DNA from 3 places in the Microbacterium sp. CGR1 genome. Region 2 is predicted to be linked to each of the others. Evidence: predicted binding sites of a transcription regulator. Region 2 holds the regulator's gene; each other region holds the start of a gene.
What was found. The regulator HrcA, encoded in region 2, represses chaperone genes, less so after heat shock. The targets are predictions, from matches to a motif close to TTNGCACTCGNNNNNNNCGAGTGCNAA.
Positions count from the first base shown of each region.

Region 1 (10,164 bases), 1.2 Mb from region 2:
ATCCGACCCTGGTGATGCTCGACGAGCCGATGGCCGGCGTCAATCCGGCGCTGACCCAGTCGCTCCTCGATCACATCCTCGACCTCAAGGGCCTGGGCATGACGGTGCTGTTCGTCGAGCACGACATGCACATGGTCCGCCACATCGCCGACTGGGTCGTGGTCATGGCCGAGGGCAAGGTCGTCGCCGAGGGCCCGCCCGACGAGGTCATGGAGGACCCGGCCGTGGTCGACGCCTATCTCGGCGCCCACCAGGACCTCGATCTCGGTGCCGTGACCGGTCGCATCCCCGTGATCGAGAACGCCACCGCCGCCAAGCTCCGCGAGCAGATCGAAGCAGAAGCCGAGGCGGAGCTCGAAGCGACGAGCACGCCGGATCACGACCAGAAGGACAACGCATGAGCGCCGAGACCTCCGCTGCGGCACCGCGAACGGACGACATCGTCGTCGAGCTGAAGGACGTGCACGCCGGCTACCTGCCCGGTGTGAACATCCTCAACGGCGCCAACCTCGTCGCCCGACAGGGCGAGCTGATCGGCATCATCGGCCCCAACGGCGCCGGCAAGTCGACCCTGCTGAAGGCGATCTTCGGGATGGTGAACGTCCGCAGCGGCGAGATCACCGTGAACGGAGAGAGCATCATCGGGTTGAAGGCCGACAAGCTCGTCAAGCGGGGCGTCGCCTTCGTGCCGCAGACGAACAACGTGTTCCCCTCGCTCTCGATCGAGGAGAACCTGCAGATGGGGCTGTATCAGAACCCCAAGATCTACGCCGAGCGACTCGAGTTCGTCACCGGCATCTTCGCCGAGCTCGGCAAGCGCCTCAAGCAGCGCGCCGGTTCGCTCTCGGGCGGCGAGCGGCAGATGGTGGCGATGTCGAGGGCACTCATGATGGATCCGTCGGTGCTGCTTCTCGACGAGCCCTCCGCCGGCCTCTCCCCCGTGCGTCAGGACGATGCGTTCATCCGCGTCTCCGACATCAACAAGGCGGGCGTGACGACGATCATGGTCGAGCAGAACGCGCGGCGCTGCCTGCAGATCTGCGACCGCGGCTACGTGCTCGACCAGGGCAAGGACGCGTACGAGGGCACCGGACGCGACCTGCTGAACGATCCGAAGGTCATCGGTCTCTACCTCGGAACTCTCGGCACCGACGCCGCCTGAGGGCTCCCACGACAGAGGGGCGGATGCGACTCGCATCCGCCCCTCTTCTGTCCCCTCGCGCAGCGGGGCACGCACACGACGAAGGCCCCGGATCGAGGATCCGGGGCCTTCGCTCGTGATCAGTTGGTGCGGGAGATCAGGTTGTCGGCGCCGTACTCGTACGTGCCGATCGATGCACCCTGCGGGTCGCCGTTCTCATCGAACGTGATCTCGCCGGAGTAGCCGTCGTAGTCGGCGGTTCCACCGTCGTTGATGATCGCCGCGCAGTCCTCGAAGCTGGTGCACTTCTCACCGTCTCCGCTGCCGCCCGAGACCTCGGCCATCTTGGCCGCGATGTCCGCGCCCTCGGTCGAACCGGCGGCGAGAGACGCGAGTGCGACGAGCACGACCGCGTCGTAGGCCTCGGCTGCGTAGGTGAAGTCGTTGACCTCGGGGTTGCCCTCACCGGTCCAGAACGTCTGCAGACGGTCGGTGAAGTCGTCCTCGAGCGCCGGTCCCGGCTTCGTGCCCTGTGCGCCCTCGAGCGAGAACGGGAAGTTCGTGTCGGGCGAGGAGCCGTAGTCCGACAGGTTTCCGTCGACGAGGTAGAACTTGTCGGGCGAGATGCCGGCGTTGACCAGCAGCGGGGCGATGGTCTTGAACTGGTCGAACGACACGATCGCGACGGCGTCGGGGTTCTGAGCCTTGATCGTCTCGACCTGTGCGTCGAACTGACCGTCACCGACGTTGTACGACGCGTCAGCGACGACCTCGCCACCCGCGTTCTCGAACGTCGACTTGATGTTGTCGAACAGTCCGGTTCCGTAGGCGTCGTTCTGGTAGATCACGCCGAGGGTCTTGTGTCCGTCTTCGGCGATCAGGTTGCCGAGGACCTCACCCTGCAGAAGGTCGCTGGGCGCGGTGCGGAAGTAGAGACCGTTGTCGTCCCAGTCGGTGAAGTCCGGGCCGGTGTTCGAGGCCGAGATCTGCAGGATGCCGGCGCTGACGTTTCCGTCGAGGATCAGGCGGGAGACGCCCGACGCCGCGGCACCGACGATGGCGGTGACGCCCGCGCCCTGGAGCTTGCTGATCGACGTCTCGTAGGCCTTGGTGTCGGTGTCGCCTTCGTCTTCAGCCGTCAGGTTGATCGTGACGCCGGCAGCAGCATCGTTGACCTCCTTGACCGCGAGGCCGACGCCGGATTCCATGGGCGGGCCGAGGAACGACAGCGAACCGGTCTGCGGCAGCAGCGAGCCGAGCTCGAGCGTGAGGTCGGCCGACGATCCGCCGCCGCCACCACCGTCGGACGGCTCCTCAGAGGGCGTGCCGCTGCAGCCTGCGACGACGATCGCCGAGACGCTCAGCAGCGCGACTCCGGCGAGAATCTTGGCGCTGCGCGAGCGCGTGAATGAGGTCATGATGCTCCCTTGCGTGACTGGCCGTGGATTGTGACCACGGTCGGGTGCTCTAACACTAGGACTGAAAGGCTTCGCGTAGGGGTCGCCGATGTTTCGGTGCGTTAACGATCCGACACCGAGTTTCCGGACGGATGAACCGGGAGTTCAGACGAGTGTCGGCTGATCGATCCGGCGTCCGCGACGCGCGGCGAGCAGCAGGTCGATCAGGAACACGAGGATCGCGACCCAGACGATGATGAAGCCTGCCCACCGCTCGGGCGGCATCGGCTCGCCGAGCACGACCGCGCCGATGATGAACTGCATGACGGGGGTGATGAACTGGATCATCCCGATGACGGTGAGGTTGATGCGTCGGGTGCCCGCGGCGAAGAGCAGCAGGGGCACCGCCGTGGCCACACCGGCGAACGCGAGAAGCACCGCATGCCACACACCGTGGGAGCCCATCGTGATCCCGGCGGGGGTGGCGGCGACGAGGATCAGCTGCACGACGGCGATCGGGATCAGCCAGAACGACTCGAGCGTGAGTCCGCTGACCGCATCGACCGCGGGGCCGATCTTCTTCTTGATGAGTCCGTAGACGCCGAACGAGGCGGTCAGCGAGAGGGCGATCCACGGGAACTCGCCGTAGAAGAGGACGATCACGATCACGGCGACCGCCGCGATGCCGATCGCCGCCCACTGGAGCCTGCGAATGCGCTCCTTGAGCACGAACACCCCGAGCAGCACGGTGGTGATCGGGTTGATGAAGTAGCCGAGGCTGGTCTCCACGATGTTCCCGGAGAGGGTTCCGATGAGGAACACCTGCCAGTTGACGTAGATCAGGACACCCGCCAGAGCCGTCCATCCCAGCAGCCTCGGCTGTCGGACGATGACGCCGAAGGCGGCCCAGCCGCGCATCACGGTGAGGAGGAGCAGGCAGAAGACGAACGACAGCAGCACGCGCCACGCGACGACCTCCCACGGACCGGTGGGCACGAGCAGCAGGAAGTAGAGGGGCAGCACGCCCCAGAGCAGATACGCTCCCCCCGCGTACGCGACTCCCGCCGTCTGAGTGGCTCGGGAGGCGGCGTTCGTCGGGGTCACCGCACAACCCTATGCCCGTCGCCGCGCCGCCTCCGCCCCACGAGACCAGCCGTCCGGACATTGGCAGAAATCGATGCACCGGTGGCCGAACGCGCAGGAAGGCCCGGATGCGTGATGCATCCGGGCCTTCCGAAGACGTTGTCTCAGCGGACGACGACTGCGAGCACGTCGCGAGCCGACAGGACGAGGTACTCGTCTGCGCCGAACTTCACCTCGGTGCCGCCGTACTTGCTGTAGAGCACACGGTCGCCCACGGCGACGTCGAGCGGAACGCGGTTGCCGTTGTCATCGATGCGGCCGGGGCCCACGGCCACGACCTCGCCCTCCTGGGGCTTCTCCTTGGCGGTGTCGGGGATGACCAGGCCACTCGCGGTGGTCTGCTCGGCCTCGACCTGCTTGATGACGATGCGGTCCTCGAGCGGCTTGATGGAAACCGACACGGTCTACCTCTTCTTTCTTGACGCTGACAGGAAGACTTTTCGCACTCTCAACCCGAGAGTGCTAATCCAGTCTAGGCGTTCCGCTGGCACTCACGCAATGCGAGTGCCAATGCGGCGAACAGCCCGCCGCCTAAGCTGGGGCAGTGGAGATCTCCGAGCTGCGCGCACTGCTCACCCCCGAGGGCCTGAAGGCGCTGGACGAACTCGGCCCCGTCGACGAGGTCGCCGACGTCGCTCGGATCGTATCCCGGCTGCGTGCGGCCGGCCACTCGCCCGAGCTCGTCTCGGCCGTGGTCGGACAGGCACGACTTCGCACCAAGGCGAAAGGCAAGTTCGGCGACTTCGCGGCCCGGATGCTGTTCACCCGCGCCGGACTCGAGCAGGCGACGCGGCTGAGCGTGGCCGCCCGGCATGCCCAGCGGATGCGCCGCGCCGGCATCACTCGCGTCGCGGATCTCGGCTGCGGCATCGGCGGGGATTCTCTTGCCTTCGCCGGTGCAGGGCTCGTCGTCGTCGCCGTCGACGCCGACGAGGTGACCTCGGCGATCGCGGCGTACAACCTGGCGCCTCTCGGAGACAGCGCGAGGGTGATCCACGGCACGGCCGAGGCGCACGTGCCCGTCGAGGGCCACGAGAACCAGGCGATCTGGATGGATCCGGCCCGCCGCACCGCCGGGCACAGCGAGACGCGCCGGGTCTCGTCCGATGACTACTCTCCGCCGCTGGACTGGGCCTTCGCTGTGGCCTCGCGCACATCGACGGGCATCAAGCTCGGTCCCGGTCACGACCGCGATTCGCTTCCCGTCGACGCCGAGGCGCAGTGGGTGAGCGCAGACGGCAGCGTGGTCGAGCTCGTGCTCTGGACGCGCGCACTCGCCCGCGACGGCATCCGCCGTTCCGCCCTCGTGATCCGCGGCGAGCGCTCACATGAACTCACCGCAGGCGCCGACGCCGTCGACGAGCCCGTGCGGGAACTCGGCGCGTTCCTGCACGAGCCGGACGGGGCGGTGATCCGGGCGCGTCTGATCGGCGATGTCGCGCGCAGCCTCGACGCGGGAATGCTCGACGAGCGCATCGCGTACCTCACCTCTGACGCCGCGGTCACCAGTCCGTTCGTGCAGTCGTTCCGGGTGCGCGAGACGATGCCGGCGAACCCGAAGGCGATCAGCGCCGTCCTCAAGGCGAACGACATCGGATCCCTCGAGATCAAGAAGCGCGGCATGGACATCGACCCCGCGGCCTTCCGCAAGAAGCTGGCGCTGCGGGGCGAGCAGACCGCGACGCTGATCCTCACTCGCGTGGGTGATCAGCGACGAGCGATCCTCGCCGATCGGGTGCCGGCAGCCGGCTGACGTCTCCCCGGCGCCTAGCCCTCGGAGTCGTCGGACGGGATGTCGACCTGGATCGGATCCTGGTATTCGCCGCCGAGCTCGAGTGTCTCACCGGGCCTCACCGTCTGCTCTGCCGTCGCCGTCGTGCTGTCTCCGGACACCACGAGGTAGGGCATGCCGTTCAACGTGTACGCGAGACGCACGCTCCAGTCGGAGATCATCCCTCCGGCCTCGTCCACGATGGTTCCGGCGACCTCGATGACGTCCGCCGACGATTGTCCCTCGCTCGCCGGGCGGCATTCGACGGCCTTGACGGCATCGACGATGAGGCAGTCCTGGATGTCGTCGCTCTCGACGCGCTGTGCGCGCCAGACCGGGGCATCGCGGAAGTACCCGACGACCGAGAAGGAGAACTCTTCGAAACCCTCCTCGACCAGCTGCTCGGCGCGTTCCCGCTCGTCGCCCTGGAACTGCGACAGCCAGGAGTTCTCGTCCGAACGCCATCGCTGGATGATGCCGACGACCTCCCCGTTCATCGCTCGCGCGGCGGATGCCCAGATCTCCTCGAGGCCCTCGTCCCCCTCCCCCGGCACCGCGACGCTCGCGTTCAGGCCGATGCCGTTCCCGTTATCGAGATCGGCCGCGGGCTGGCACTGATCCGCCGACTTGTCGGCGGCGTCGAGCGTCAGGCACACCGTCTCGCCGTCGTCCTTCGTCGCGTACCAGACGAGGGCGTCCTCGTCCTGTCCGATCGCGCGCAGACTGCCCGGGTCGAACCCGCCCTCGGCCTGCAATTCCGCACGCCGCTCCTGCTGCGCGGAAGTCAACGCGACGGCATCGCCGGAACGCCCGAAGAGCGCCCAGCCGGTGCCGAGACCGATCACGAGCAGAAGTGCGGATGCCGCGGCGACCGCCTTCCAGTGCTGACGGAATGCGGCGCGGAGGCCTCCGGTCTCGGCAGACCGGCGTCCGTCGTCCGCGTGTTCGTCGGGAGCGCTGGGGGAAGCGTCGGCGACGGGTGCCCGACCGTCACGGAACGGTTTCTCCGACGTCGGCGGCTCGTGGGCCGGTCCCTGCCCGACCGGCGCGTCGACCCGGTCACGCGGGCCAGGGTCGACCCGGTCAGGCCTGCCAGGCTCGCCGCGCAGCGATTCGAGCTCTCTCAGCCTCGCCGCCTCGGCCTCGGTCAGGCCACCGTCGCGGCCGTACGCTTTGACCTGCAGCCCGCGCAGCTCGGCAGAGTCACTCTCCTGCAGCATCGTCGCCCTCCCAGCCCTTCGTCACGGTCAGGTACTGCTGACCGTAGCCGAACCGGTACTCGTAGCGGGTCGTCTTCCCCTCACCCACGACGTCGAGCACGAGCGTCCTGTCCGCGTCGGCGAGCATGATGCTGTCATCGCAAGCCATCGGAGGGTCGGGCATCGACCCGTCGTAGACGAGACAGTACCTCTGCGTGGACATGTCGATCCCCGTCCAGATCGGCACGTCGTCGTCGTAGCCGGCGACCAGGATCGTCCGCCGGTCCAGTCCCGTCCGCTCGGCGAGGGCGGTCGCCGCCTCCGCCTCGTCGGGGCTGGCGAACATCGCCGTGGACTGCGGCGAGGTGATGTAGCCGCGGGTGACGACCGCCGGCTCGCCGGCCGGCGTGAGGAACATCTGCGCCTCGACGTCGTAAGTCTGACTCTGGCTCACAGGTTTCGTGAGAGTGGCATTCACGCCCTGGACCACGGCCTGCTCCCGCGTCGTGCACGCGGGAGCCGTCGCGTCCTCGTGTCCGAGCACCAGGCACACGTCAGCGCTCTCGTTCTTCGTCGCGAACCAGATCACGACGCCTTCTTCCTCCGCCATGGCCCGCACCGACCCCGGGTCGAAGTCCCCCGATGCGACGATCGCGCTCTGCCACTCCTCCTGCTGGGCGCTGAGCTGCATCGGCGCGGGACCCCGGTCGGTGAAGAGAAGCCAGCCCAGCGCGAGGCCGGTGACCGCGAAGGCCGTGGCGACCGCGACCGCGAGACGCCGATGGTGTCGCAGCGCGATGAGCGGGGACTCGCCCTGGCGCTCGACGTCCACGACCGGGTCGGCAGGTGACGCGCTCCCCTCCTCCTCGGCAACGCCCCGCGGAGCCTGCGCAGGGTCCGGCGCACGCGTCTCCGGACTTCTCGTCGCCGGCGGCCCCGCCAGACGCGTCTTCGTGGATTCCAGCTCGCGCAGCCGCGCTGCATCCGCCGCGCTCAACGCCCCCGCACGGCCGTACGCCCGCGCCTCGAGCGCGCGCAGCTCGACGGATCGGTCCGCGTCGAGCATCGGCTATCCGAGTCTCTCGAACTGCATCCCGGCCCAGACGAGCCAGCCGAGGCTGTAGACGGTCGCACACAGACCGAGAACGAGCGCCCAACGAGCGATGGCGCGGCTCTCGACCGGTCGGCGCAGCGACATGATCGACGCGATCACGGCGACGATGGCGATCGGGATGCCCCAACCGACGAAGAACGACGCGGCCAAGGCGACGACCGCCGCCATCAGCGCCCAGGGAGCGAGGCGGGTGTCGTCCACGGCGGACGTGCCCGTCGCCGGCTCCCAGTCGCTCTCCCGACCGATGTCCTCGGCGACTGGCCCCGTGACGACCACCGGCTCGACTCCGACCGGGCCGGTGGGGAGCTTCGTGTATCCCTCGCGGCGCGACCCAGGTATGCGTGCCGACCCCGCCGGGTGCTCGACCTCGCCGCTCGGGCGCTCGATCCTGGTCGGCGGCACCGCGGCACTCGAGGCGGGCCCCGGTTCTGCACCCGCCCGATCCGGAGTGCGAGGCACGTCGCTCATCACATCACCGCGACGCGCTCGTCGACCTGGATCTCGGTGACGGGAAGCGTCGAGTCGGCTCCGAACGCCAGCGTCGACGGGCGACGGCCGGACGCGATGAGCTCCGCGGCGAGCGCCGCGATCATCGCACCGTTGTCGGTGCACAGCGACAACGGCGGGATGCGCACCGTCACGCCGGCCTTCTCCGCCCTCGCGAGGGCGACCTCGCGGAGTCGTCGGTTGGCGATCACTCCTCCACCGAGCAGCAGGCGGGGCACGCCGAGGTCTGCGCACGCGGCGAGCGCCTTCGTCACGAGCACATCGACGACCGCCTCACGGAAGCTCGCGGCGACGTCGGCTACTGGCACGGGAACGCCGTCTGCCTCGCAGCGCTCGACCCAGCGCGCGACAGCGGTCTTGAGCCCGGAGAAGGAGAAGTCGTAACGGTGCTTCGCGAGGTCGGAGGCGCGCGAAAGGCCTCGAGGGAAGCGGATCGCGTTCGGATCTCCGTCGAGTGCCGCTCGATCGATCTCGGGTCCGCCGGGGTACGGCAGCGACAGCAGTCGGGCGACCTTGTCGAATGCCTCCCCCGCGGCATCGTCCATGGTCTCGCCCAGCATCTCGACGTCGGTCGTGAGATCGCGCACGTGCAGCAGCGAGGTGTGCCCGCCCGATACCAGCAGCGCGATCGTCGGGTACTCCAGCGGCTCGGAGTCGGGAGTCAGGATGTCCGCGGCGATGTGTCCGACCAGGTGATTGACCGCGTACAGCGGCTTGTCGAGCGACACCGCCAGACCCTTGGCGGCACCGACGCCGACCATGAGCGCTCCCGCGAGGCCGGGTCCGCTCGTGACGGCCACCGCGTCGAGGTCGCCGAGCCGCACCCCGGCCTCGGCCAGGGCGGCGTCGATCGAGGGTTGCAGGGCCTCGAGATGGGCACGGGCGGCGACCTCGGGAACCACTCCGCCGTAGCGGGCGTGCTCGTCCATGCTCGACGCGATCGTGTTCGAGAGCAGCCTGCGTCCGCGGACGATCCCGATGCCGGTCTCGTCGCAGCTCGTCTCGATGCCCAGCACCAGCGGCTCGGTCATGAGGTCGCCTCCTTCGCGGCATCCGACGCCGTCTCATCTCGATGCTCGGAGCGCGGATGCTGCAGGGCGAGGCGCATCACGATCGCGTCGACGTCGTCGGGCTGGTAGTAGCGGGGGCGACGTCCGATCTCCTCGAACCCCTCCGAGCGGTACAGCCCCTCGGCACCGGGGTTGTCTGCCCGCACCTCGAGGAAGACCTCTCTGGCTCCGCGTTCCACCGCGGCATCGAGAAGGGACCGCAGAAGCGCCCGGCCGCGGCCGCGACCGCGGTGCTCGACGTCGAACGCGATGGTCTGGATGTCGGCGTCACTCGACCCCTGCAGTGCACGGACTCCGCCGTAGCCGATGATCGCGCCGTCCTGCTCGTCGACCAGATAGCGTCCGTGCGGGCTCGCGAGCTCCAGGGCCATCGCCTCCGAGCTCCACGCGTCGGTGGGGAACGAGCGGTGCTCTATCGCCATGATGGCGTCGAGATCGTCTGGCGTCGCGTCGCGCAGCGTCATGACCCCACCTTCTTGGGCGCTCCCGGCACGGTGACGTCGGGCTGACGCAGATAGATCGGCTCGGTGCCCGCGAGTGTGCGCCCGGCAGCCAACGCCCTCGCGCCCACGCGAGCCAGATCGACGCCCGACAGCGTCTCCACATCGATACGGCGGATCCCCTGGAGGTGCTCGTCGGCGTCGACGCGTGCGACCAGCACGGTGTCGGTGATGACGTGCGGGATGCCGTCGGCATCCGTTCCGTCGAAGACGGTGATGGCGACCTCTCGGCGGCGGGCGTCCGTCACGATGGCGAACGGCCCGGTCACGGCGTGATGCTCGACGGCCGTGAGCGCTGCGGCGAAGTGGCTCGGCACGGGGA
Region 1 is NZ_CP012299.1:3,531,379-3,541,542, reverse strand. It holds gene AKG07_RS16940 (ABC transporter ATP-binding protein) at 1-401, shown strand, start outside; gene AKG07_RS16935 (ABC transporter ATP-binding protein) at 398-1,162, shown strand; gene AKG07_RS16930 (ABC transporter substrate-binding protein) at 1,282-2,559, opposite strand; gene rarD (EamA family transporter RarD) at 2,704-3,642, opposite strand; gene groES (co-chaperone GroES) at 3,786-4,082, opposite strand; gene AKG07_RS16915 (THUMP-like domain-containing protein) at 4,226-5,434, shown strand; gene AKG07_RS16910 (hypothetical protein) at 5,449-6,672, opposite strand; gene AKG07_RS16905 (hypothetical protein) at 6,656-7,717, opposite strand; gene AKG07_RS16900 (hypothetical protein) at 7,721-8,233, opposite strand; gene tsaD (tRNA (adenosine(37)-N6)-threonylcarbamoyltransferase complex transferase subunit TsaD) at 8,233-9,303, opposite strand; gene rimI (ribosomal protein S18-alanine N-acetyltransferase) at 9,300-9,806, opposite strand; gene tsaB (tRNA (adenosine(37)-N6)-threonylcarbamoyltransferase complex dimerization subunit type 1 TsaB) at 9,803-10,164, opposite strand, start outside.
Region 1: a site for HrcA is predicted at 4,166-4,192, ahead of groES (co-chaperone GroES). Genes of this name have one in related genera too.

Region 2 (10,164 bases):
GCGATCACGACACGCTGACGCATGCCGCCGGAGAACTCGTGCGGGAAGGCCTTCATGCGGCGCTCCGCCTCGGGGATCCCGACGAGCTTCAGCAGCTCGACGGAGCGGTCCCAGGCGTCCTTCTTCGACAGCCGACGATGCACCGTGAGAGCCTCGATCAGCTGGTCGCCGATCGTGAACACGGGCGTGAGCGAGGTCAGCGGGTCCTGGAAGACCATGGCCATCCCGTTGCCGCGGATCACCGAGAGCTGCTTGTCGGACTTGCCGAGCAGTTCCTGGCCGTCATAGATGATCGACCCGGTGACCTTGGCGTTGTCGTCGAGCAGGCCCATGATCGCGAGCGAGGTGACGGACTTGCCCGAGCCGGATTCGCCGACGATGCCGAGGGTGCGCCCCTCTTCGAGGTCGAACGAGACGCCGCGCACGGCATCGACTCGACCGGCTTCCGACGGGAAGCTGACCTTGAGGTCTCGGACGGAAAGGACAGTACTCATGCGCGACCTCCAGCCGCAGAGGTCGGATCCAGGGCGTCGCGCAGACCGTCGGCGATGAGAGCCATCGAGACGGTGAGCAGGGTGAGCGCCGCTGCAGGGAAGTAGAAGAGCCACGGTGCGCTCACCAGAGTGCTGGAGCCGTAGCCGATCAGGGCGCCGAGCGAGACGTCGGGGAGCTTCACACCGAAGCCGAGGAACGAGAGCGCGGTCTCGGTGAGGACGGCGGACACGACGCCGAGCGTGAAGTTGATCACCAGCAGCGACCCGATGTTCGGGAGCATGTGACGCAGGACGATCCGCATCCCCGAGAGCCCGGCGTAGCGAGCGGCATGCACGTACTCGCGCTCGCGGATCGACAGCGACAGGGTCCAGATGATCCGGGCAGGGAAGAACCAGCCGACGACGAAGATCATGACGAGCGAGATCACCAGCCAGTTCCCGCCGGCGTCGTTCGAGATCATCGCGAGGATCAGGAAGTTCGGGACCACCATCATGAAGTGGATGATCGCGAGCATGATCCGCTCGTACCGGCCGCCGAAGTAGGCGGCGGTGGCTCCGATGAGTGCCGAGACGACCGTGGTGCCGATGGCCACGAGGGCAGCGATCATCATGGAGCGCTGAAGACCGACGGCGACCTGGGCGAAGTTGTCGTTGCCCGAACCGTTCGTCCCGAACCAGTGCTCGGCCGAGGGAGCCTGGCGCAGTGCGAGGAAGTCGAGGTCGGTGTGCGAGTACGGCGCGATGAGCGGTCCCACGATCGCGAACACCACCAGAAGCGCGAGGATGACGACGCCGATCAAGGCGCCGCGGTTGCGCAGGAACCGACGCGTATACAGCGTCAGCATCGAGGTGCGCTTGCGGTTCTTCGGCTTCTCCGGTTCGGCGATCTCGGGGGACACCCCGATGGCTTCCAGGGACATCAGCTCACCCGCACTCTCGGATCGAGGACAACCACGGCGACGTCAGCGAGGATCGCGCCGATCGCCGTCATCAGGGCGCCGAACGCCGCGACTGCGACCACGCCGTGAATGTCGTTGTTGTTCAGGGTCTGGATGAAGTACCGACCCATTCCGTTCCAGTTGAAGATCGTCTCGGTCAGCACCGCTCCGGTGAAGACCGCGGGGATCGTGAACGCGACCTGCGTCGTGACGGGGATCAGCGACGTCCGCAGCGCGTGCTTGCGGATGGCCTGCTGCTTGGTGAGTCCCTTGGCACGGGCGGTGCGAACGTAGTCCGCCTTGATGTTGTCGAGCAGCAGCGAGCGCTGCAGGAAGTGGATGGACGCGTAGCCCGTGAGCACCAGGCCGAGTGTGGGGAGCGTCAGATGTTGGAGGACGTCTATGAGGACGGGGAAGAATCCCTCGACCCCCTGACTGGAGGATCCGACGACGTAGAAGACGGTCGTGCCGACCGCGTTGTTGAAGTTGATCGCGAGCAGAACCAGAGCGAATCCCGCAACGACCGTGGGGATGTTCATCGTGATGATGCTCGTGCCCTGACCGATGCGGTCGGCCAGTTTGTACTGACGGGATGCCGTGTAGACACCGAGGGCGATGCCCAGGATGGTCGTGATGATCGTCGCCCCGAGCACGAGCTCGGCGCTGATCCAGACGCGGTATGCGACCTGCTCGTTGACGGACTCGCCTGTGGGGCCGACTCCCCAGTCCCAGCGGAAGAGGATGCTGGAGAACCAGGTCCACCATCGTTCGATCAGGGGGACCGATTCGCTGAGGTTGCGAGGCTTCAGCAGCGCATCGATCTGATCGGGCGAAAGCGGAGGTCGACGTCCGACGTAGTTGTTCTCGGGATCGAGATACAGCCACGCGAGGAAGTAGGTGATGTTCGTCGCGATGACGATCATCAGCACCCATCCCAGCAGGCGGCGCAACAGATACTTGATCAAGGTGATGATTCTTTCTCTTTTACAGACGCGCGCGGGATCCGCCGACGCAACGCTGAGCCGGGAAGACAGTCAATCACCATCAGCCGATCTGCGCGACACGACGCCTGCACTTGGTCTGTGACGGAGTCTTATCGCTCACGGGATCCGGTGTCACGGATGGCTCCCGGGCAACCTCGGCAGAATATCACCGGATCGCACGAAGCGGGCATAAGCCTCACCTCACCGTAGAATCGTCAGGACATGTCACCACGCGCTCTCACTCCGCTTCAGCCTGCCGCGACGCCTTCGGCGCAGATCCGCAACTTCTGCATCATCGCGCACATCGACCACGGCAAGTCGACCCTCGCCGACCGCATGCTCCAGATCACCGGCGTGGTCTCGGATCGCGACATGCGCGCGCAGTACCTCGACCGCATGGACATCGAGCGTGAGCGCGGCATCACCATCAAGAGCCAGGCCGTGCGGATGCCGTGGGAGATCGACGGCGAGACCTTCGCGCTCAACATGATCGACACCCCGGGGCACGTCGACTTCACCTACGAGGTGTCCCGGTCTCTCGCCGCCTGCGAGGGCGCGATCCTGCTCGTCGACGCCGCCCAGGGCATCGAGGCCCAGACTCTGGCGAACCTCTACCTCGCGCTCGAGAACGACCTGCACATCATCCCGGTGCTGAACAAGATCGACCTGCCGGCGGCCGACCCCGACAAGTACGCCAAGGAGCTGGCATCGCTCATCGGCGGCAAGCCCGAGGACGTGCTCCGTGTCTCGGGCAAGACCGGTGTCGGCGTCGAGGAGCTGCTCGACCGACTGGTCAAGGAGATCCCCGCACCCGTCGGAGACGCCGATGCTCCGGCCCGCGCCATGATCTTCGACTCCGTCTACGACGCCTACCGCGGGGTCGTCACCTACGTCCGCATGGTGGACGGCAGCCTGTCGCCCCGCGAGCGCATTCAGATGATGTCGACGGGTGCCAACCACGAAGCGCTCGAGGTCGGCGTGTCGAGCCCCGAACCGGTGCCGTCCAAGGGGCTCGGCGTCGGCGAGGTCGGCTACCTCATCACCGGTGTGAAGGACGTCCGTCTGTCGAAGGTCGGTGACACGATCACGACGGCACGCAGGCCCTCGACCCAGGCTCTGCCGGGCTACACCGACCCGAAGCCGATGGTCTTCTCGGGGATCTACCCGATCGACGGCAGCGACTACGCGGAGCTCCGGGAGGCGCTCGACAAGCTCAAGCTCTCCGACGCCTCGCTGCAGTACGAGCCTGAGACCTCCGTCGCCCTCGGTTTCGGCTTCCGCTGCGGGTTCCTGGGACTCCTGCATCTCGAGATCATCACCGAGCGTCTCGAGCGAGAATTCGGCCTCGACCTCATCACCACCGCACCCAGCGTGATCTACGAGGTGCTCACGAGCGACACGGGCGAGACCGTGACGGTGACGAACCCGAGCGAGTACCCCGACGGTCGCATCGGCTCGGTGTCGGAGCCGATGGTGAAGACCGCGATCCTGCTGCCCAAGGACTACGTGGGCACGGTCATGGAGCTCTGCCAGTCGCGTCGCGGAGCGCTGCTGGGCATGGAGTACTTCTCCGAGGAGCGCGTGGAGCTCCGCTACATGATGCCGCTCGGTGAGATCGTCTTCGACTTCTTCGACCAGCTCAAGTCCAAGACCCAGGGCTATGCCTCGCTCGACTACGAACCCGCCGGACAGCAGGAGGCGGACCTGGTCAAGGTCGACATCCTGCTGCAGGGTGACAAGGTCGACGCGTTCAGCTCGATCGTGCACCGCGACAAGGCCTACGCCTACGGCACGCTGATGACGGAGCGACTGCGCAAGCTGATCCCTCGCCAGAACTTCGAGGTGCCGATCCAGGCCGCCATCGGCGCCAGGATCATCGCCCGCGAGACGATCAGGGCGCTGCGCAAGGACGTGCTCGCCAAATGCTACGGCGGTGACATCAGCCGCAAGCGCAAGCTCCTCGAGAAGCAGAAAGAGGGCAAGAAGCGCATGAAGATGGTCGGTCGTGTCGAAGTGCCGCAGGAGGCGTTCATCGCAGCGCTCTCCGGCGACGTCGAGGGCAAGGACAAGAAGTAGGACCTTCGGGCCGGGCTGTTCCCGGCGTGGAGGGTGATCGTCCAGGGAACGGGAAGTAGGCTGGAACGCATGCGGCGCGGGACTTTCCGAGACGACACGGTTGACTATGCGGCCGTGGGTGCGACCCACGCGCCCGATCTGATGCAGTACCCGCCGGAGCGCAGCATCCCGGCGGAGAACTCCTGGCGGATCGGCAGCGGTCATGACCGCTTCCAGTCCGCGGGCGAAGCGCTGCTGACCTGGACCGCGCAGCGCGCGGCGGGCCTCAGCATCGAGGATGTGCGTCCCGCGCCCGGTCCCGCCTACGCCGGTGTCAGCTTCGACGCCGAGGGCACGCCGATCGCACCGAGCAAGAACGACGTCGAACAGCGCTTCGACGCGGAAGGCACCCCGTTCGCCGGCCCGGGCATGACGTTGCGTCTGCATGGGCGGGTTGCCGGCATGCGGGCGGATGCCGAGCTGCGCGTGATCTCCGTGACCGAGGAGAAGCGCCGGATCGGATTCGTGCTGGGCACGGTCGGAGGCTCGGTGGTGCGCGGTGAGGAGTCCTTCGACATCGACTGGCGTGAGGACAACGACGAGGTGTGGTTCTCCGTCCGTGCCTTCGACGCGCCGAACTCCCTGCTCTACCGCGTCGTCCCGCCGCTGGTGAAGCGCCGTCGCCGGGAACTGTTCGCACGCTATCTGCGGGCGATCTCGCCGCTGTACGCGACTCCGGTCTGATGGTCGCACCTCTCTGATGGCCGGTCCGCTCCCACTCGGCGATCCGGCACCGGCAGACGGACATCTGCCCTCCGATCTGCCGATCGATTCCTCCGTGCCCTTCTCCGCATATCTGCACGTCCCCTTCTGCCGGGTGCGGTGCGGCTACTGCGACTTCAACACCTACACCTCGGGAGAGCTCCGCGGCGCGAAGCAGGAGGACTACGCCTCGACGCTCATCACCGAGATCGCCCTGGCGAGGCGCGTTCTCGCGGATGCGGGCGCGCTGCGCCCGATGGACACCGTGTTCTTCGGCGGCGGCACGCCGACTCTTCTGCCCGCGGGAGATCTCGCCCGGATGCTCGGTGCGGCGACCGACGCGTTCGGCCTCGTCGACGGCGCCGAGGTCACGGTCGAGGCGAACCCCGACACGGTGACACGCGAGGTCGCGCGGACCCTCGCGGATGCCGGCGTCACGCGACTGTCGATCGGCATGCAGTCGGCAGTGCCGCATGTGCTCGCCGCTCTCGACCGCACCCATCGCCCCGAGAATGTGACGACAGCGGTCGCCGCGGCGAAGGACGCAGGCCTCGCCGTGAGCGTGGACCTCATCTACGGCGCCCCCGGTGAGTCGATCGGTGATTGGGAGGCGTCGCTCGACGCGGCGCTCGCACTCGAGTCGGACCACATCTCGGCGTACGCGCTGATCATCGAGGACGGCACGAAGCTCGCGCGACAGATCCGCCGAGGCGAGGTGCCGGCGCCGGACGACGACCTGCAGGCCGACATGTACGAGCTCGCCGATGCGCGTCTCGCAGCGGCGGGCTTCGACTGGTACGAGATCAGCAACTGGTCTCGCTCGCCCGAGCAGCGTTCGCGGCACAATCTCGCCTACTGGCGGGGGAGCGACTGGTGGGGATTCGGTCCCGGCGCGCACAGTCACGTCGCCGGCCTACGGTGGTGGAACGTCAAGCATCCGGCCGCGTATGCACAGCGGCTCGCCGCAGCGGAGTCTCCCGCCGCCGGCACGGAGCGGCCGGACGAGCAGTCGACGACGCTCGAGCGCATCCTGCTGCTGAGTCGCATCCGCGAGGGCATCGCCGTCTGCGACCTCGCCGCGGACAAGAGGACACGCGTCGCGGGTCTGATCGCGGATGGGCTCGTCGACCCGGCCGCTGCCGTTCGCGGACGCGTGCAGCTCACACTGCGGGGGCGCCTGCTCGCCGATGCCGTCGTGCGTGAGCTCACCGACTGATCGGCGACCGCTGAGTCCGGACATCGTGCCGGATCAGCACGTGGTCGGCGTCGGCGGGTAGAATTGGCACTCGTAGCCAGTGAGTGCCAAGAGGGAGGGAGTTGCGATGGTCAGCGAAAGAGGCCTCCAGGTTCTCCGCGCGATCGTGCAGGACTACGTCGAGACCCATGAACCCGTCGGCAGCCGATCGATCGTCGACCGATACTCCTTCGGCGTGTCCGCGGCGACGATCCGCAACGACATGGCACTGCTCGAAGACGAAGAGCTGATCGCCGCCCCGCACACCTCCTCCGGTCGCGTTCCCACCGACAAGGGCTACCGCGTGTTCGTGGATCATCTCGCCCAGCTGCGGCCACTGTCGGTCGCGCAGCGCACGGCCATCGAGTCCTTCCTCACCGCTCCCTCCGACCTCGACGACCTGATGGTGCGCACGGTCCGAGTGCTGACGCAGCTCACGGGGCAGGTCGCGCTGGCGCAGTACCCGTCATTCGCGCGCGCGCATCTCACGCATCTCGAACTCGTGGCGCTGGCGCCGAATCGTCTGCTCATCGTGCTCGTCACCGACGCGGGCGGCGTCTCGCAGCGCATCGCCCCGCTGCCCGTCGACGTCGACGACGCCGACATGGCGCTGCTGCGTGCTCGTCTCTCCGCCCTGATCACGGGCCGGGCGGTGAGCGACGCCGCTGAGCGGCTGCAGGCGCTTCTCGCGGACGACGCACACAGTCATGACGTCGTACTGCGCGCTCTCGCGACGATCGTCATCGACGAGCTCGGCGCCTTCCGTCAGGAGCGCCTGGTGATGGCCGGAGCAGCGACTCTGGCTCGACGCGAGCAGGACTTCCGCGGCAGCATCCACCCTCTGCTCGAGGCGATCGAGGAGCAGGTGACGCTGCTGCGGCTGATGAGCGAGATGGAGGCGGACTCCCACGGTCTCGCCGCCAGCATCGGCACCGAGAACGCGTCCTTCGGCCTCGGCGAGGCATCGATCGTGGCCAGCAACTACGCCGCCCCCAGCGGCACGGCGCGAGTCGGCGTGATGGGGCCGACGCGCATGGACTATCCGAGCAATCTCGCGGCGGCGCGGGCCGTGGCCCGCTATCTGTCTCGGATGCTCGACGAAGACGAGGCGGCCCGCTGACGCGGCCGCCCAGAGAACAGCACACGCAGAAGGGCCATTGTGGCAGACCACTACGAGGTACTCGGCGTCTCTCGTGACGCCTCCACCGACGAGATCAAGAAGGCGTACCGACGCCTCGCTCGTCAGCTCCACCCCGATGTGAATCCGGGTGAAGACGCGGCCGAGCAGTTCAAGCTCGTCACGCATGCATACGACGTCCTGAGCGACGACGATTCCCGTCGCCGCTACGACATGGGCGGCGGAGACGGCGCCGCCGGCAACTTCCAGGGCTTCGGCGGCTTCGGGGACATCTTCGAGACCTTCTTCGGTGCGGGCCAAGGCGGTGGCAGGGGCGCGCGTCCGCGGTCACGCCGCGAACGGGGACAGGACGCCCTCGTCCGGGTGACCCTCGATCTCGGCGACGTCGTCTTCGGTGCGCACCGCGACATCGAGGTCGACACGGCCGTGCTGTGCGAGACGTGCAACGGCTCGTGCTGCCAGGAGGGCACGTCGCCCGTCACCTGTGACATCTGCGGCGGCTCCGGCCACGTTCAGCGTCAGGTGCGGAGCCTGCTCGGCAACGTCGTGACCTCTCAGCCCTGCGGCACCTGCGAGGGCTACGGCACGACGATCCCGTATCCGTGCGGCACCTGCGGCGGCCAGGGGCGGGTGCGCTCGCGTCGCACCGTCTCGCTCGACATCCCCGCCGGCGTCGAGACCGGGCTGCGCCTGCAGCTGCCGGGCTCTGGCGAGGTCGGCAAGGCGGGTGGCCCGAACGGCGACCTGTACGTCGAGGTCACCGTGAACCCGCACCCGTCTTTCAGCCGCGACGGCGACGACCTGCTGGCGACGCTGGAGGTGTCGATGCCGGATGCGATCCTCGGCACCGAGACCACGATCCAGGGTCTCGACGGCGAGGTCGATCTCGAGATCCGCTCGGGCGTCCAGTCCGGCGACGTGCTGACGATCAAGGGCCGCGGCATCACGCCGCTGCGGGGCAACCAGCGCGGCGACCTCCGCGTCGGCGTGCAGGTGGTCACTCCGACCCGGCTCGACTCCGCGCAGCGCGCGCTCATCGAGGACTTCGCGAAGAAGACCAAGGCACCGGGCCCGCAGCTGGCGCAGTTCCAGCAGGGGCTGTTCTCGAAGCTCCGCGACCGCTTCCGTTCGCACTGATCCGGACGGCGCTCATGGCACTCCACTTCCTCGTCGAGAACTCCTCGGATGCCGCGGTCGGCGACCTCGTGTCGCTCACCGGCGCCGAGGCGAAGCACGCCGCCGTCGTCCGACGGCTCCGCGTCGGCGAGGCGGTGACGGTCGGCGACGGCTCGGGGGTGTGGCTGACCGGCGTCGCCGAAGAGGTGTCTCCGTCCCGCGTCGACGTGCGCGTGGCCGAGCGATCGGTCGACCCCGCGCCCAGCCCTCGCATCGTGCTCGTGCAGGCTCTCGCGAAGGGCGATCGCGACGAGCTCGCCGTGCAGGCGGCATGCGAGCTCGGTGTCGATGAGATCGTGCCGTGGCAGGCGAGTCGAAGCGTGTCCCGATGGGATGGTCCCAAGGCCGTCAAGGGGCGCGAGCGGTGGGCGACGATCGTCCGCGAGGCGGCCAAGCAGGCTCACCGGGCGTGGGTCCCGGAGGTGGCGCCTCCGGCGTCGACCGCAGACCTCGCGAGACGCGCCGCATCTCAGCGGGTGCTGCTTCTCGACCCGACCGCCCCCGTGCGGTTGTCCGAGCTCGAGCCGGACGGCAGGGACATCGTCCTCGTCGTCGGGCCCGAGGGTGGTATCTCCGACGACGAGCTCTCGAAGCTGTCGGACGCCGGCGCCGAGCGTGTGCTGCTCGGAGACACCGTGCTGCGCACGTCCACGGCGGGCCCGGCTGCGATCGCCGTGCTGTCGGTCGCACTCAGCCGCTGGTGATCAGGCTACGGACCCGGCAGTGCTGCGGTCAGTAGACTGGGAGCATGTCCGAGCCCTCGATCTTCACGCGCATCCTCAACGGCGACATCCCGGGTGAGATCCTGCTCGACACCGGCCGCGTGTTCGCGATCCGGGACATCAACCCGCAGGCACCGCTGCACGCGCTCGTGATCCCCAAGACCGAGGACTACCGCGACGTCACGGAGCTCGCCGAGGGCGACCCCGGTCTGCTCGCGGAGATCGTCGCGGCTGCGAAGCAGCTCGCCTCCGAGCATGCGAACGGCGAATACCGCCTCATCTTCAACAACGGCGCCAGCGCCGCCCAGTCCGTCTTCCACGTGCACGCCCATGTGCTCGGCAACATCGAGGAGAGCAAGCTCGTTGGCTTCTGACGAAAACGACCTGACCGCATCCGACACCGCCGTCGAGAAGATCTACGCCGACGGCGTCGCCATGGTGCAGCTCCTCGGCCCGCAGGATCGACTGCTCCGGATGCTCGAGAAGGAGCACCGCGACGTCCAGGTGCTCGTGCGCGGCAACGAGATCACGCTCACCGGCGCGCCGGAGGCAGTCGCGAAGGCGAAGACCCTGGTCGACGAGCTGATGACCATGACCAAGGCCGGCCACGACCTCGCCCCGAGCGACGTGACGAGCTCGGCCCGCCTGCTGCGCAACGACGG
Region 2 is NZ_CP012299.1:1,125,838-1,136,001, reverse strand. It holds gene AKG07_RS05450 (ABC transporter ATP-binding protein) at 1-494, opposite strand, end outside; gene AKG07_RS05445 (ABC transporter permease) at 491-1,414, opposite strand; gene AKG07_RS05440 (ABC transporter permease) at 1,414-2,397, opposite strand; gene lepA (translation elongation factor 4) at 2,638-4,491, shown strand; gene AKG07_RS05430 (DUF1990 family protein) at 4,561-5,214, shown strand; gene hemW (radical SAM family heme chaperone HemW) at 5,231-6,448, shown strand; gene hrcA (heat-inducible transcriptional repressor HrcA) at 6,555-7,586, shown strand; gene dnaJ (molecular chaperone DnaJ) at 7,626-8,741, shown strand; gene AKG07_RS05410 (16S rRNA (uracil(1498)-N(3))-methyltransferase) at 8,756-9,484, shown strand; gene AKG07_RS05405 (HIT domain-containing protein) at 9,529-9,876, shown strand; gene AKG07_RS05400 (PhoH family protein) at 9,938-10,164, shown strand, end outside.

Region 3 (10,164 bases), 470 kb from region 2:
TGTGAGCCAGGATGACCAGGTGGATGCGGTCGCGGGATCCCAGCTTCGACAGGATCCTGCCGACATGCGTCTTCACGGTGGATTCGCTGACGAACAGCGCCTGAGCGATCTCCGCGTTCGTGAGGCCGCGCGCGATCTCGACGAAGACGTCGCGCTCGCGGTCGGTGAGGTCTGCCGTCAGGTCCTCGGTCACAGTGGCGGACGCTGCAGGTGTCGCGCCGAGCGTCGGGGTCACATGCTCCAGCAGCATCCGCGTGACCCGCGGTGAGAGGGCCGCGTCACCGCGGTGGATGGCTCGGATCGCCGAGATCATCTCGTGCCTCTGCGCGTCCTTCAGGAGGAATCCGCTCGCGCCGGCGCGGATCGCGCCGAAGGCGTACTCGTCGAGATCGAACGTCGTGAGCACCAGAACACGGGTGTCGGGATTCTCGCGGACGATGGCCGCGGTCGCCGCGATCCCGTCGAGCCCCGGCATCCGGATGTCCATCAGCACGAGGTCGGGACGGAGTCCGGACGCCTGGACGATCGCGTCATGCCCGTCCGCGGCCTCGCCGACCACGACCATGTCGGCCTCGGCGTCGAGCACCATCCGGAAGCCGACGCGGATGAGAGCCTGATCGTCGACGAGGAGAAGCCTGATCGGCTCGGTCATGGTGCATCCTTCGGTTCGAGGTCAGCAGGATCGGCGGGCGACACAGGCAGCTCGGCGCGCAGCATCCACCGACCGCGTTCGACGGGTTCAGAGGTGATCGTGCCGCCCGAGTGCGCGGCACGTTCCACGAGCCCGCGCAGGCCGAACCCGGTCGTGCCGACAGGGCCGGAGACGCCGTCGTTGACGATCTCGACGATCACCGAATCCGAGGCGTAGATCAGTCTGACCCCGATCGACGTCGCCATCGGCGCGTGCCTCATGGCGTTCGTGACGCCTTCCTGCACGATGCGGCCGAGCGCATGCGACAGAGCGGTGGAGATCGAGGCGGTGCCTGTGACGGAGAGCGTCACCGGAAAACCGGCGCGCTGCGCCACTGCGACCGTCTCCTGCGGTGGCGTCGGCTCGAGAGGTGCCAGGGGGAGTGGCGAATCATCGGCGCGGAGGACTCCGAGCATCGCGCGCATCTCGGTGAGCGCGCTGCGAGCCGTCTCGGCGGCGGAGGACGCCGCCGTTCGCGCCTGCACGGGATCCGGTGTCGCGGCTGCGCCTTCGGACAGGGCGACGATCACCGTGAGCGAGTGCGAGACGATGTCGTGCATCTCGCGGGCGATGCGGGCGCGTTCGCCTGCTGCGGCCAGCTGGGCCTGCTGATCGCGTTCCACGAGCAGCTGGCGGGAGCGGTCGATCACCGCAGCCAGGTAGCGTTTGCGTCCTCCGACATTCACACCGATCAAGGTGCCGATGAGTCCGAGGACCAGCGACATCACGACGGCGTTCGCGGCGATCTGCAGAGTGATGACGCCGGTGAGGGTGAGCGCACCGGCGAGCGCTGCGAGCGATGCGATCGCGATGCCGAAGCCGGTCCACGCCGCCCGCGACGAGCGGTACACGGCGAGCGAGTAGCAGCTGACCAGCAGGACAGGAGCGCCGATCGGCTGAAGCGCGAAGAGGAACAGGGCTTCGAGTGCGAAAGATGCCACGAACGGCACCAGCGGGTGCCTGCGCCGCCAGAGCAGAGTCGCGCACGTGCCGAGCACCGCGGCGGGGACCAGGATCGCCACGCCGATGGCGAGGGGCATCGGAAGATCGCGGGTGATCGCACCAGCGGGAACGAGCGAGAGGAGCAGGCACAGGATCGTGATGACGACGTCGGCGACCACCGGATGCCGCGCCCAGAAACGGCGCAGGACGCCGGGGGGACGCGGCAGCCGCAGCCCCTCGTCCTCGCGGACTGAGGTGCTGCGGCTGATCGGGGTGGTCACCGGCCGACTCTACGCGGATCGGTCATCGGTCGGCTCTCGGTCACGCGTCGCGGGTGCGGAGCACGCCCCACGCGGCGAGCATGCCCGCAGCCACCCAGCCGGCCAGCGTGAGATACGCGACCGGGCCCTCGAGGGCGGCTCCCTCGGGAAGGATCGCACTCTGAGCGGCGGCGACCGGCAGGTAGTTCGCGGTCTCGAGGAGCCACGTCCACGCGTCGCCGGCGATCGTGAAGAAGCTCGCGACGATCGGCAGGACGAACAGCAGGCCGACGGTCGCGGCGATGGCCCCGGCGCCCGAGCGCAGGATGAAGCCGAATGCGACGCCGATGAGAGCGAAGACGGACATGGCAAGCGACGACACGACGATCGGAAGGAGCGATGCCGCCGGATCGGACCAGTCGATGCTCTGATCGCGCGACGCGACGACCGCGGAGACGGCGACAGCTGCGGCTGAGAAGATCACCAGAGACGACACGAACAGGAAGACCGCGATCACGACGGCCTTGGCGGCGAGCACGGAGCCGCGCTTCGGGTTGGCTGCCAGCGTCGAGCGGATCATTCCGGTCGAGTACTCACCCGTCACGGAGATCGCACCGAGGATGCCCGCGAGCAGCATCGTGAACTGGATCGGCATGACCACGGCCTGGATGGGGTCGAAGCCCGGCAGGTCGATCGCCTGAGCGATGAGCACCGCGATGCCGACGGTGAGCACTGCGGCGATGCCGATGGACCACCAGGTGGAGCGAAGGGTGGAGAGCTTGATCCACTCGCCGCGGATCGCGCGCACGAACGTGAGGCGGTGTCCGGTGTCGACGTGCTGGCGCGTGCGGGCAGGAGCCTGGACGGTCATGAGATCTCCTTCGTGCGGTACTCGACCGAGTCGCCGGTGAGCGCCAGATAGGCGTCTTCGAGCGACCCGGTGGTCGGGGTGAGCTCGTGCAGGGGGATGCCGTGGCGAGCGGCGAGGTCGCCGATGCGGGAGGCCGGCAGGCCGACGATGTCGAGAAGATCGGGAGCCGAGCTCACGATCTCGACCGACGGGCCGCCGACCGCTGTGGCCAGATCCGCAGCGCGGGGCGTGCGGACGCGCACGGTGTTCGTCGTCCAGGCGCGGACGAGCTCTTCGAGCGGAGCGTCGGCGAGCACTCTGCCTCGGCCCATCACGATCACGTGATCGGCGGTCTGCGCCATCTCGCTCATCAGGTGGCTGGACAGCAGGACCGTGCGTCCCTCGGAGGCCGCGTGGCGCACGAACTGGCGCACCCATCGCACCCCCTCGGGGTCGAGGCCGTTGACAGGCTCATCGAGGATCAGCGTGTGCGGATCCCCGAGCAGGGCCGAGGCGATTCCGAGCCGCTGCCCCATGCCGAGTGAGAACTTCCCGGCGCGCTTGCGGGCGACGGGCGCGATGCCCGCCAGGTCGATGACCTCGTCGACGCGCGACGCGGGGATGCCGTGGGTCGCCGCCATCGCACGCAGATGATTGCGAGCGGTGCGGCCGGTGTGCACCGCCTTCGCGTCGAGAAGCACCCCCACCTCGGTGAGCGGGGCGCGAAGCTTCCGGTACTCCCGGCCGGCGACGGTCGCGATGCCGGACGTCGGCCGGTCGAGGCCGACGATCATGCGCATCGTGGTGGATTTTCCCGCGCCGTTCGGACCGAGGAACCCGGTGACCGTGCCCGGCTTGACCGTGAACGACACGTCCTGGACGGCTGTCTTGTCTCCGAATCTCTTCGTGAGGCCTTCTGCTGTGATCATGTCTACGACGCTATCGACGGCGCCGCAGCCCGCGCGTCCTCCCTGGGTACCGTTCCCCGGAGGCAGCGGGTCATCCTCACGGTGGATGGCCGGTGCGGAATCGTCAGGACGAGGGGCGCCCGAACAGGTCGGGATCCACGGGCCGCTGGGCGCGTGGGAGCTTCTCGACCACCAGACGGTACGACTCCGTGACCAGCTCGGACACGATTTCCTCGTCGAGTGACGGCCCCGGCATCAGGGTGATCCAGTGCTTCTTGTTCATGTGGTACCCCGGGACGATGTCGGCGAAGGTCTCGCGCAATGCGACCGAGTCGTCGGGATGCGACTTGAGCGTGACCCTCCCGGTCTGGTCGAGAGGGATCAGCAGGAACACGCGTCCGCGCACCTTGTACACGTCCCACTCGGGACCGAACGGGTTCTCCCGCGCCGCGCCCGGCAGCTCCTCTGCACGCTCCGCCGCGGTGGCGACGAGATCCGTCGAATCCATGAGCTCAGAACAGCCGATCCGCGCCCTTGTCGCTCGCGCGCGGCGCGGCGTGCACGCGCTCGTCGAGCGTCGCAGCGGCGAGCAGCGCCTCGTCGATGATGTCCTTCGTGGGCTCGGCGGTGAGCCACTCCTCACTCAGGGACGCGGGGATCAGCAGCGGCATCCGGTCGTGCACGTCCGCGAGGTGCGGAGGAGCCGGGCGCATCACGATCGAGTAGCAGATGAAGGACTCGCCGTCGGCGGTGCGACCTCTCTGGGTGACCGCCGCCATCCCGAAGAGGGCCCCCTCGTCGACGAGGAACTCGTGCCACACGCGCTCGGGCTTCTTCATCTCGTACCAGCTGGTCGCAGGGACGAGCGCGCGACTCTTCAATCCGCCGGGGCGCTCCTGCAGCCGCTCGGAGCGGGTGTTGATCGACGGGAACTTCGACGGCTCCCCGTTGATGAGGAATCCCCACCACGCCGGCTCGAGCGTCGGAGCGGTGTCGGGCTGGACCACGATCGGATTGAGATTGCGGAGGTTCTTGCCGGTGGGGCGAACGGTCTCGCGGGCATTCTGCTCAGCCCACTCCCGGAGCCCGTCGAGCACGGCCTCGTCGGCCGCTGCGAGTAGTTCGGTGTCGGTGAACCGGGGGTCAAGTCCGTAGCTCGCGCACATGCCGTCAGGGTACGCCCGGCCACGGACATCGTGCACGCTGCGGGAGGAGGATCCTCGCTCGGCTAGGGTCGACGGGTGACCCAGGTTCGTCGTCTCTCCCCGCCCCTCGCGCTCGGCGGAGCGGTCGCGATCGGCGTCATGACGGCTGTCCAGGCGCGGATCAACGGGGTGCTGGGCGTCGAGATCGACAACGGCATCGCGGCCGGTCTCATCTCGTTCTCCGTGGGACTCGCAGCCCTGGCGATCGTGATCGTCTGCCTTCCCTCGGCTCGTCGAGGCGTCGGACGACTGCGCAGCGGCATCCGCGATCGGACCATCCCGTTCTGGATGCTGCTCGGCGGCGCCTGCGGCGCACTCACCGTATCGACCCAGGGGATCACCGCCGGCGTGCTCGGCGTCTCGCTGTTCACGGTCGGCGTGGTGGCGGGACAGACGCTGCACGGCCTCGTCCTCGACAGGATCGGGTTCGGCCCGGCGGGAGTCGTCGCGATCACGCCGGGACGCGTGCTGGGCGGCGCGTTCGCGCTCGCCGCAGTGGGCATCTCCCTGAGCGGGGACGTGCTGGCCACCGCCCCGCTCTGGATGCTGCTGCTGCCGTTCGCCGCGGGTGTCGGCATCGCCTGGCAGGCGGCGACCAACGGTAGGCTGGCTCAGCGCGTGAGGTCGCCCCTCGCGGCCACCTTCATGAGCTTCATCGCCGGCACCGTCGCGCTGCTGGCCGCAGCGGGCATCAGCATCGCCGTGCGAGGAGCGCCCGATGCGCTGCCGACCGAGCCGTGGCTGTACCTCGGAGGATTCCTCGGCGCGGCGTACATCCTGCTCGGCGCCTTCATCGTCGCGCATACCGGCGTGCTGCTGATGGGCCTCGGCTCGGTGCTCGGTCAGCTCGCCACGTCGGTGATCATCGACCTCATCTGGCCCGCGGCCGCGGGGCCGGCGCTCTGGCAGATCGTCGGCATGGTGATCGTCGCCGTGGCATCCGTGGTCGTCGCACTCCCGCGGCGTCGACGCAGCTGAGCGCCCTACTTCTTCTTCGGCTGCGGCATCCGCGTCACGAGTGCCCGGGCGTCGACCGGCTTGCGGCGGCCCGGCTTCTTGCCCTGCGGCTTGCCGCCGACATACAGCCAGCCGAGCAGCTCTTCGTTCTTGCCGATGCCGTGAGCCTTCGCGATGGCCTTCGAGCGCGTGTACCGTCCGGTGCGCCACAGCACGCCCCAGCCGGCCTCGTCGAGCAGCAGGCTGAGCATGTGGGCGACGCCTGACGCGACCGCCTCCTGCTCCCACCGGGGAACCTTGTCGCTCTTGCGATAGCTGGCGACCACGGCGATCAGCAGCGGAGCGCGAAGAGGCTTGGTCGACGGGGACTTGTCACCCTCCGCCTTCGCGATCGCCGCGCCGAGCACCTCGCGGTCGGACCCGCGCAGCTCGATGAGACGCCACGGGCGCAGCGACGAATGATCGGCCACACGACCCGCTGCGGCGACGAGCGTCAGCAGCTCATCGCGCGACGGCGCGTCGTCGGTCACCTTCGACCAGGACTGCCGTGCGCGGACCGCCTCGAGGGCGTTCACGACTCTTCGGGTGTGAAGTTCAGGGCGATCGAGTTCATGCAGTAGCGGTCGCCGGTGGGCGTGCCGAATCCGTCGGGGAAGACGTGACCCAGGTGAGAGCCGCAGCTCGCGCAGCGCACCTCGGTGCGCACCATGCCGAGCGTCGTGTCCTCGATGAGCTGCACCGCGTCAGGGCGGATCGACTCGTAGAAGCTTGGCCAGCCGCATCCGGAGTCGAACTTCGTGCCGCTCTTGAACAGCTCGGCACCGCAGGCGCCGCAGGTGTAGAGGCCCGCTCGGCCCTCGTCGAGAAGCTCGCCCGTCCAGGCGCGCTCGGTGGCGGCTTCGCGCAGCACGGCGTACTGCTCGTCGCCGAGCTCCTCGCGCCACTCTTCTTCGGTCTTGTCCACGCTGTACGACATCGGTCCTCCTGGGGGTCTGATCCATTCTCTCGCGTTCAGAGGCGCTCGGCGCCACGAGACAATGGATCCATGACGGATGCCGTGCAGCAGCGCTACGCGCGTTTCGCCGAGCAGGAGGCGCCGGGGCGCAGCGACCTGTATGTCGAGTGGGCCGACGGTGTCGCCGCCGACTCCGAGGTCCAGGGCGTGCTCGCGCGGATTCCGGAGAACAGACGGCAGCCCCCGCTCGTGTTCGCGGTGACACGGATGCTGGGCGCCGGCCTCGTCGGCTACGGCGCCTGGCGGTCATTCGTGATCGCGCGCGCCGATGAGATCGTGGCCGAGTGCAGCGGCCGGCGCCTGCAGACGAACGAACCTCTGCGTCTCGCGCCGCTTCTGCCCGCGCTGTCGGAGATCGACGGCCCGATCGCGCTGCTCGAGGTCGGAGCCTCCGCAGGACTGTGCCTCTATCCGGACAGGTACTCGTATCGCTTCGTGGGCGCGGACGGGCGGCTGCGCGCGTCGCTCGACCCCGCGGACGGCCCCTCCACCGTGATCCTCGAAAGCCGTGTCGACGGAGCCCTCCCGCCGATGCGGATGCCCGATGTGGTGTGGCGAGCCGGCATCGACCTCGCGCCGCTCGACGCGCGAGACGAGCGTGACCGGCGCTGGCTGCTGGGTCTGGTGTGGCCGGGGGAGGAGGGGCGCGAGCAACGGGTGTCGGCGGCGCTCGACATCGCGGCATCCGCCCCTCCCCACCTCGTCGCAGGCGACGCGCTCGAGCAGATCGACGAGCTCGCCGCCGAGGCGCCCCGCGACGCCGCCCTCGTCGTCACGACTCCCGGCGTGCTGGTGCACATTCCCCGGGAGGCCCGTGAAGCCCTCGTCGACCGCATCCGGGGACTCGGCGCGCGCTGGCTGACCATCGACCCTCCCGCACTCCTCGACGCCTGGGATCCGCCCGTCGTCGCCGCGGAGTGGCCCGGTTTCGTCGTGGCGCTCGACGGGCAGGTGCGCGCAGCCGCCGACCCACTCGGGCGATGGTGGGAGTGGCGTGCCGGAATCGGCGGGGCGGCGACCTAATCTGATCTCATGCTGGGAGAGCTGAGCGAGCGCGATCGTGCGATCCTCGCGCTGGAGACCGCGTGGCCGCGGCACGGCGGCGCGAAGGAGGAGACCATCCGCGCCCAGCTGGGTATGAGCGCCGCGCGCTACTACCAGCTCCTCGGGCGTCTGATCGAGTCGGAGGCCGCCCTCGAGTACGACCCGATGCTGGTGCGTCGGCTGCGGCGCATCCGCGACTCGAGATCATTCCAGAGAGCCGCTCGCACGCCCGGTTTCGTCGGCTGACTCGCGCGTCCGCCACGCGCCGACGGCGCTCGATGCGGATACAGAGGTCGGTGCCGTTAGCATCGAGGGGTGTCAAAGCCCAGCCGAGATCGATTCGACGACGTCCCCCGATCATCCGGACGCGTCGGAGCGCATCGCGCCGAAGCCCCGGGGATGAACGGCTGGGTCGTGCTCCTCTGGTCTTTCGTGGCCGCTCTGGTTCTCATCATCGGCGGCATCTTCGGCTCGCTGGTGGTGATGGGGCGCATCAGCCTCTTCCCGGAGGCCGTCCCCACGGCCAGTCCTGCACCCGTCGAGACCGGAGTCGTCGACGTCACCTACTCGGTGATGATCCTCAACGCATCCCCGGACGAGGGGCTCGACGAGCAGATGCGCGACGTCCTGATCAACAACGGCTGGGCAGCGGACGTCGTGTTCGCGACCGACAGTGCGAGCCAGGACTTCTCGACGACGACGGTCTACTACGTCGCCGACGAGGACGAGCTCGCGGCCATCGGCCTCGCGAACCTCATCGGCGGAGCGCAGGTGGAGCAGAGCGATTTCTACACCGATCTGAACGACACCGGCGCGAAGCAGCTCACGGTGGTCATCGGACTCGATCGCGCGACCACCGCTCCCGAGACTCCCGCAGACACCCCTGCCCCGTAGAGCGCCGCGCGGTCCCTCCCCGCAGCTTGCACTCGATGGGGTCGAGTGCCAGAATGGCGTTAGCACTCTCTCACTCTGAGTGCTAAACCCAACGTCTACGTCCAGGAGGGACGACAAAACTCATGGCAAAGATCATCGCTTTCGATGAGGAGGCCCGCCGCGGCCTCGAGCGCGGCCTCAACATTCTCGCCGACGCCGTCAAGGTGACGCTCGGCCCGCGCGGTCGCAACGTCGTGCTGGAGAAGAAGTGGGGCGCCCCCACGATCACGAACGACGGCGTCTCCATCGCCAAGGAGATCGAGCTCGACGACCCGTACGAGAAGATCGGTGCGGAGCTCGTCAAGGAGGTCGCCAAGAAGACCGACGACGTCGCCGGTGACGGAACCACCACCGCCACGGTGCTCGCCCAGGCTCTGGTCCGCGAGGGTCTGCGCAACGTCGCAGCCGGCGCAGACCCGATCTCGCTGAAGCGCGGCATCGAGAAGGCCGTCGCGGCCATCACCGAGGAGCTCCTCGCCAGCGCGAAGGAGATCGACTCCAAGGAGCAGATCGCTGCGACCGCTTCGATCTCGGCTGCTGACCCCGCCATCGGCGAGCTCATCGCCGAGGCGATCGACAAGGTCGGCAAGGAGGGCGTCGTCACCGTCGAGGAGTCGCAGACCTTCGGCACCGAGCTCGAGCTCACCGAGGGCATGCGGTTCGACAAGGGCTACCTGAACCCGTACTTCGTGACGGACCCGGAGCGCCAGGAGGCTGTCTTCGAAGACGCCTACATCCTCATCGCGAACCAGAAGATCTCGAACATCAAGGACCTTCTGCCCATCGTCGACAAGGTGATCCAGGACGGCAAGGAGCTCGTCATCATCGCCGAGGACGTCGAGGGCGAGGCTCTCGCGACTCTCGTGCTCAACAAGCTCAAGGGCATCTTCAAGTCGGTCGCCGTCAAGGCACCCGGCTTCGGCGACCGCCGCAAGGCGCAGCTGCAGGACATCGCGATCCTCACCGGTGGTCAGGTCATCACCGAAGAGGTCGGCCTGAAGCTCGAGAACGCCACGCTCGACCTCCTGGGTCGCGCTCGCAAGGTCATCGTCACCAAGGATGAGACCACGATCGTCGAGGGTGCCGGAGAGGCAGACCAGATCGAGGGTCGCGTCACGCAGATCCGTCGCGAGATCGAGAACACCGACAGCGACTACGACCGCGAGAAGCTGCAGGAGCGCCTCGCCAAGCTTGCAGGTGGCGTCGCCGTCATCAAGGCGGGCGCGGCAACCGAGGTCGAGCTCAAGGAGCGCAAGCACCGCATCGAGGACGCCGTCCGCAACGCGAAGGCAGCCGTCGAGGAGGGCATCGTCCCCGGTGGTGGCGTCGCGCTGATCCAGTCCGGCACCAAGGCTCTCG
Region 3 is NZ_CP012299.1:1,591,301-1,601,464, reverse strand. It holds gene AKG07_RS07725 (response regulator) at 1-652, opposite strand, end outside; gene AKG07_RS07720 (sensor histidine kinase) at 649-1,914, opposite strand; gene AKG07_RS07715 (ABC transporter permease) at 1,955-2,764, opposite strand; gene AKG07_RS07710 (ABC transporter ATP-binding protein) at 2,761-3,672, opposite strand; gene AKG07_RS07705 (MmcQ/YjbR family DNA-binding protein) at 3,776-4,159, opposite strand; gene AKG07_RS07700 (SOS response-associated peptidase family protein) at 4,164-4,817, opposite strand; gene AKG07_RS07695 (DMT family transporter) at 4,893-5,834, shown strand; gene AKG07_RS07690 (nitroreductase family protein) at 5,840-6,388, opposite strand; gene msrB (peptide-methionine (R)-S-oxide reductase MsrB) at 6,385-6,789, opposite strand; gene AKG07_RS07680 (DUF2332 domain-containing protein) at 6,859-7,851, shown strand; gene AKG07_RS07675 (DUF3263 domain-containing protein) at 7,861-8,118, shown strand; gene AKG07_RS07670 (LytR C-terminal domain-containing protein) at 8,188-8,766, shown strand; gene groL (chaperonin GroEL) at 8,889-10,164, shown strand, end outside.
Region 3: a site for HrcA is predicted at 8,826-8,852, ahead of groL (chaperonin GroEL). Genes of this name have one in related genera too.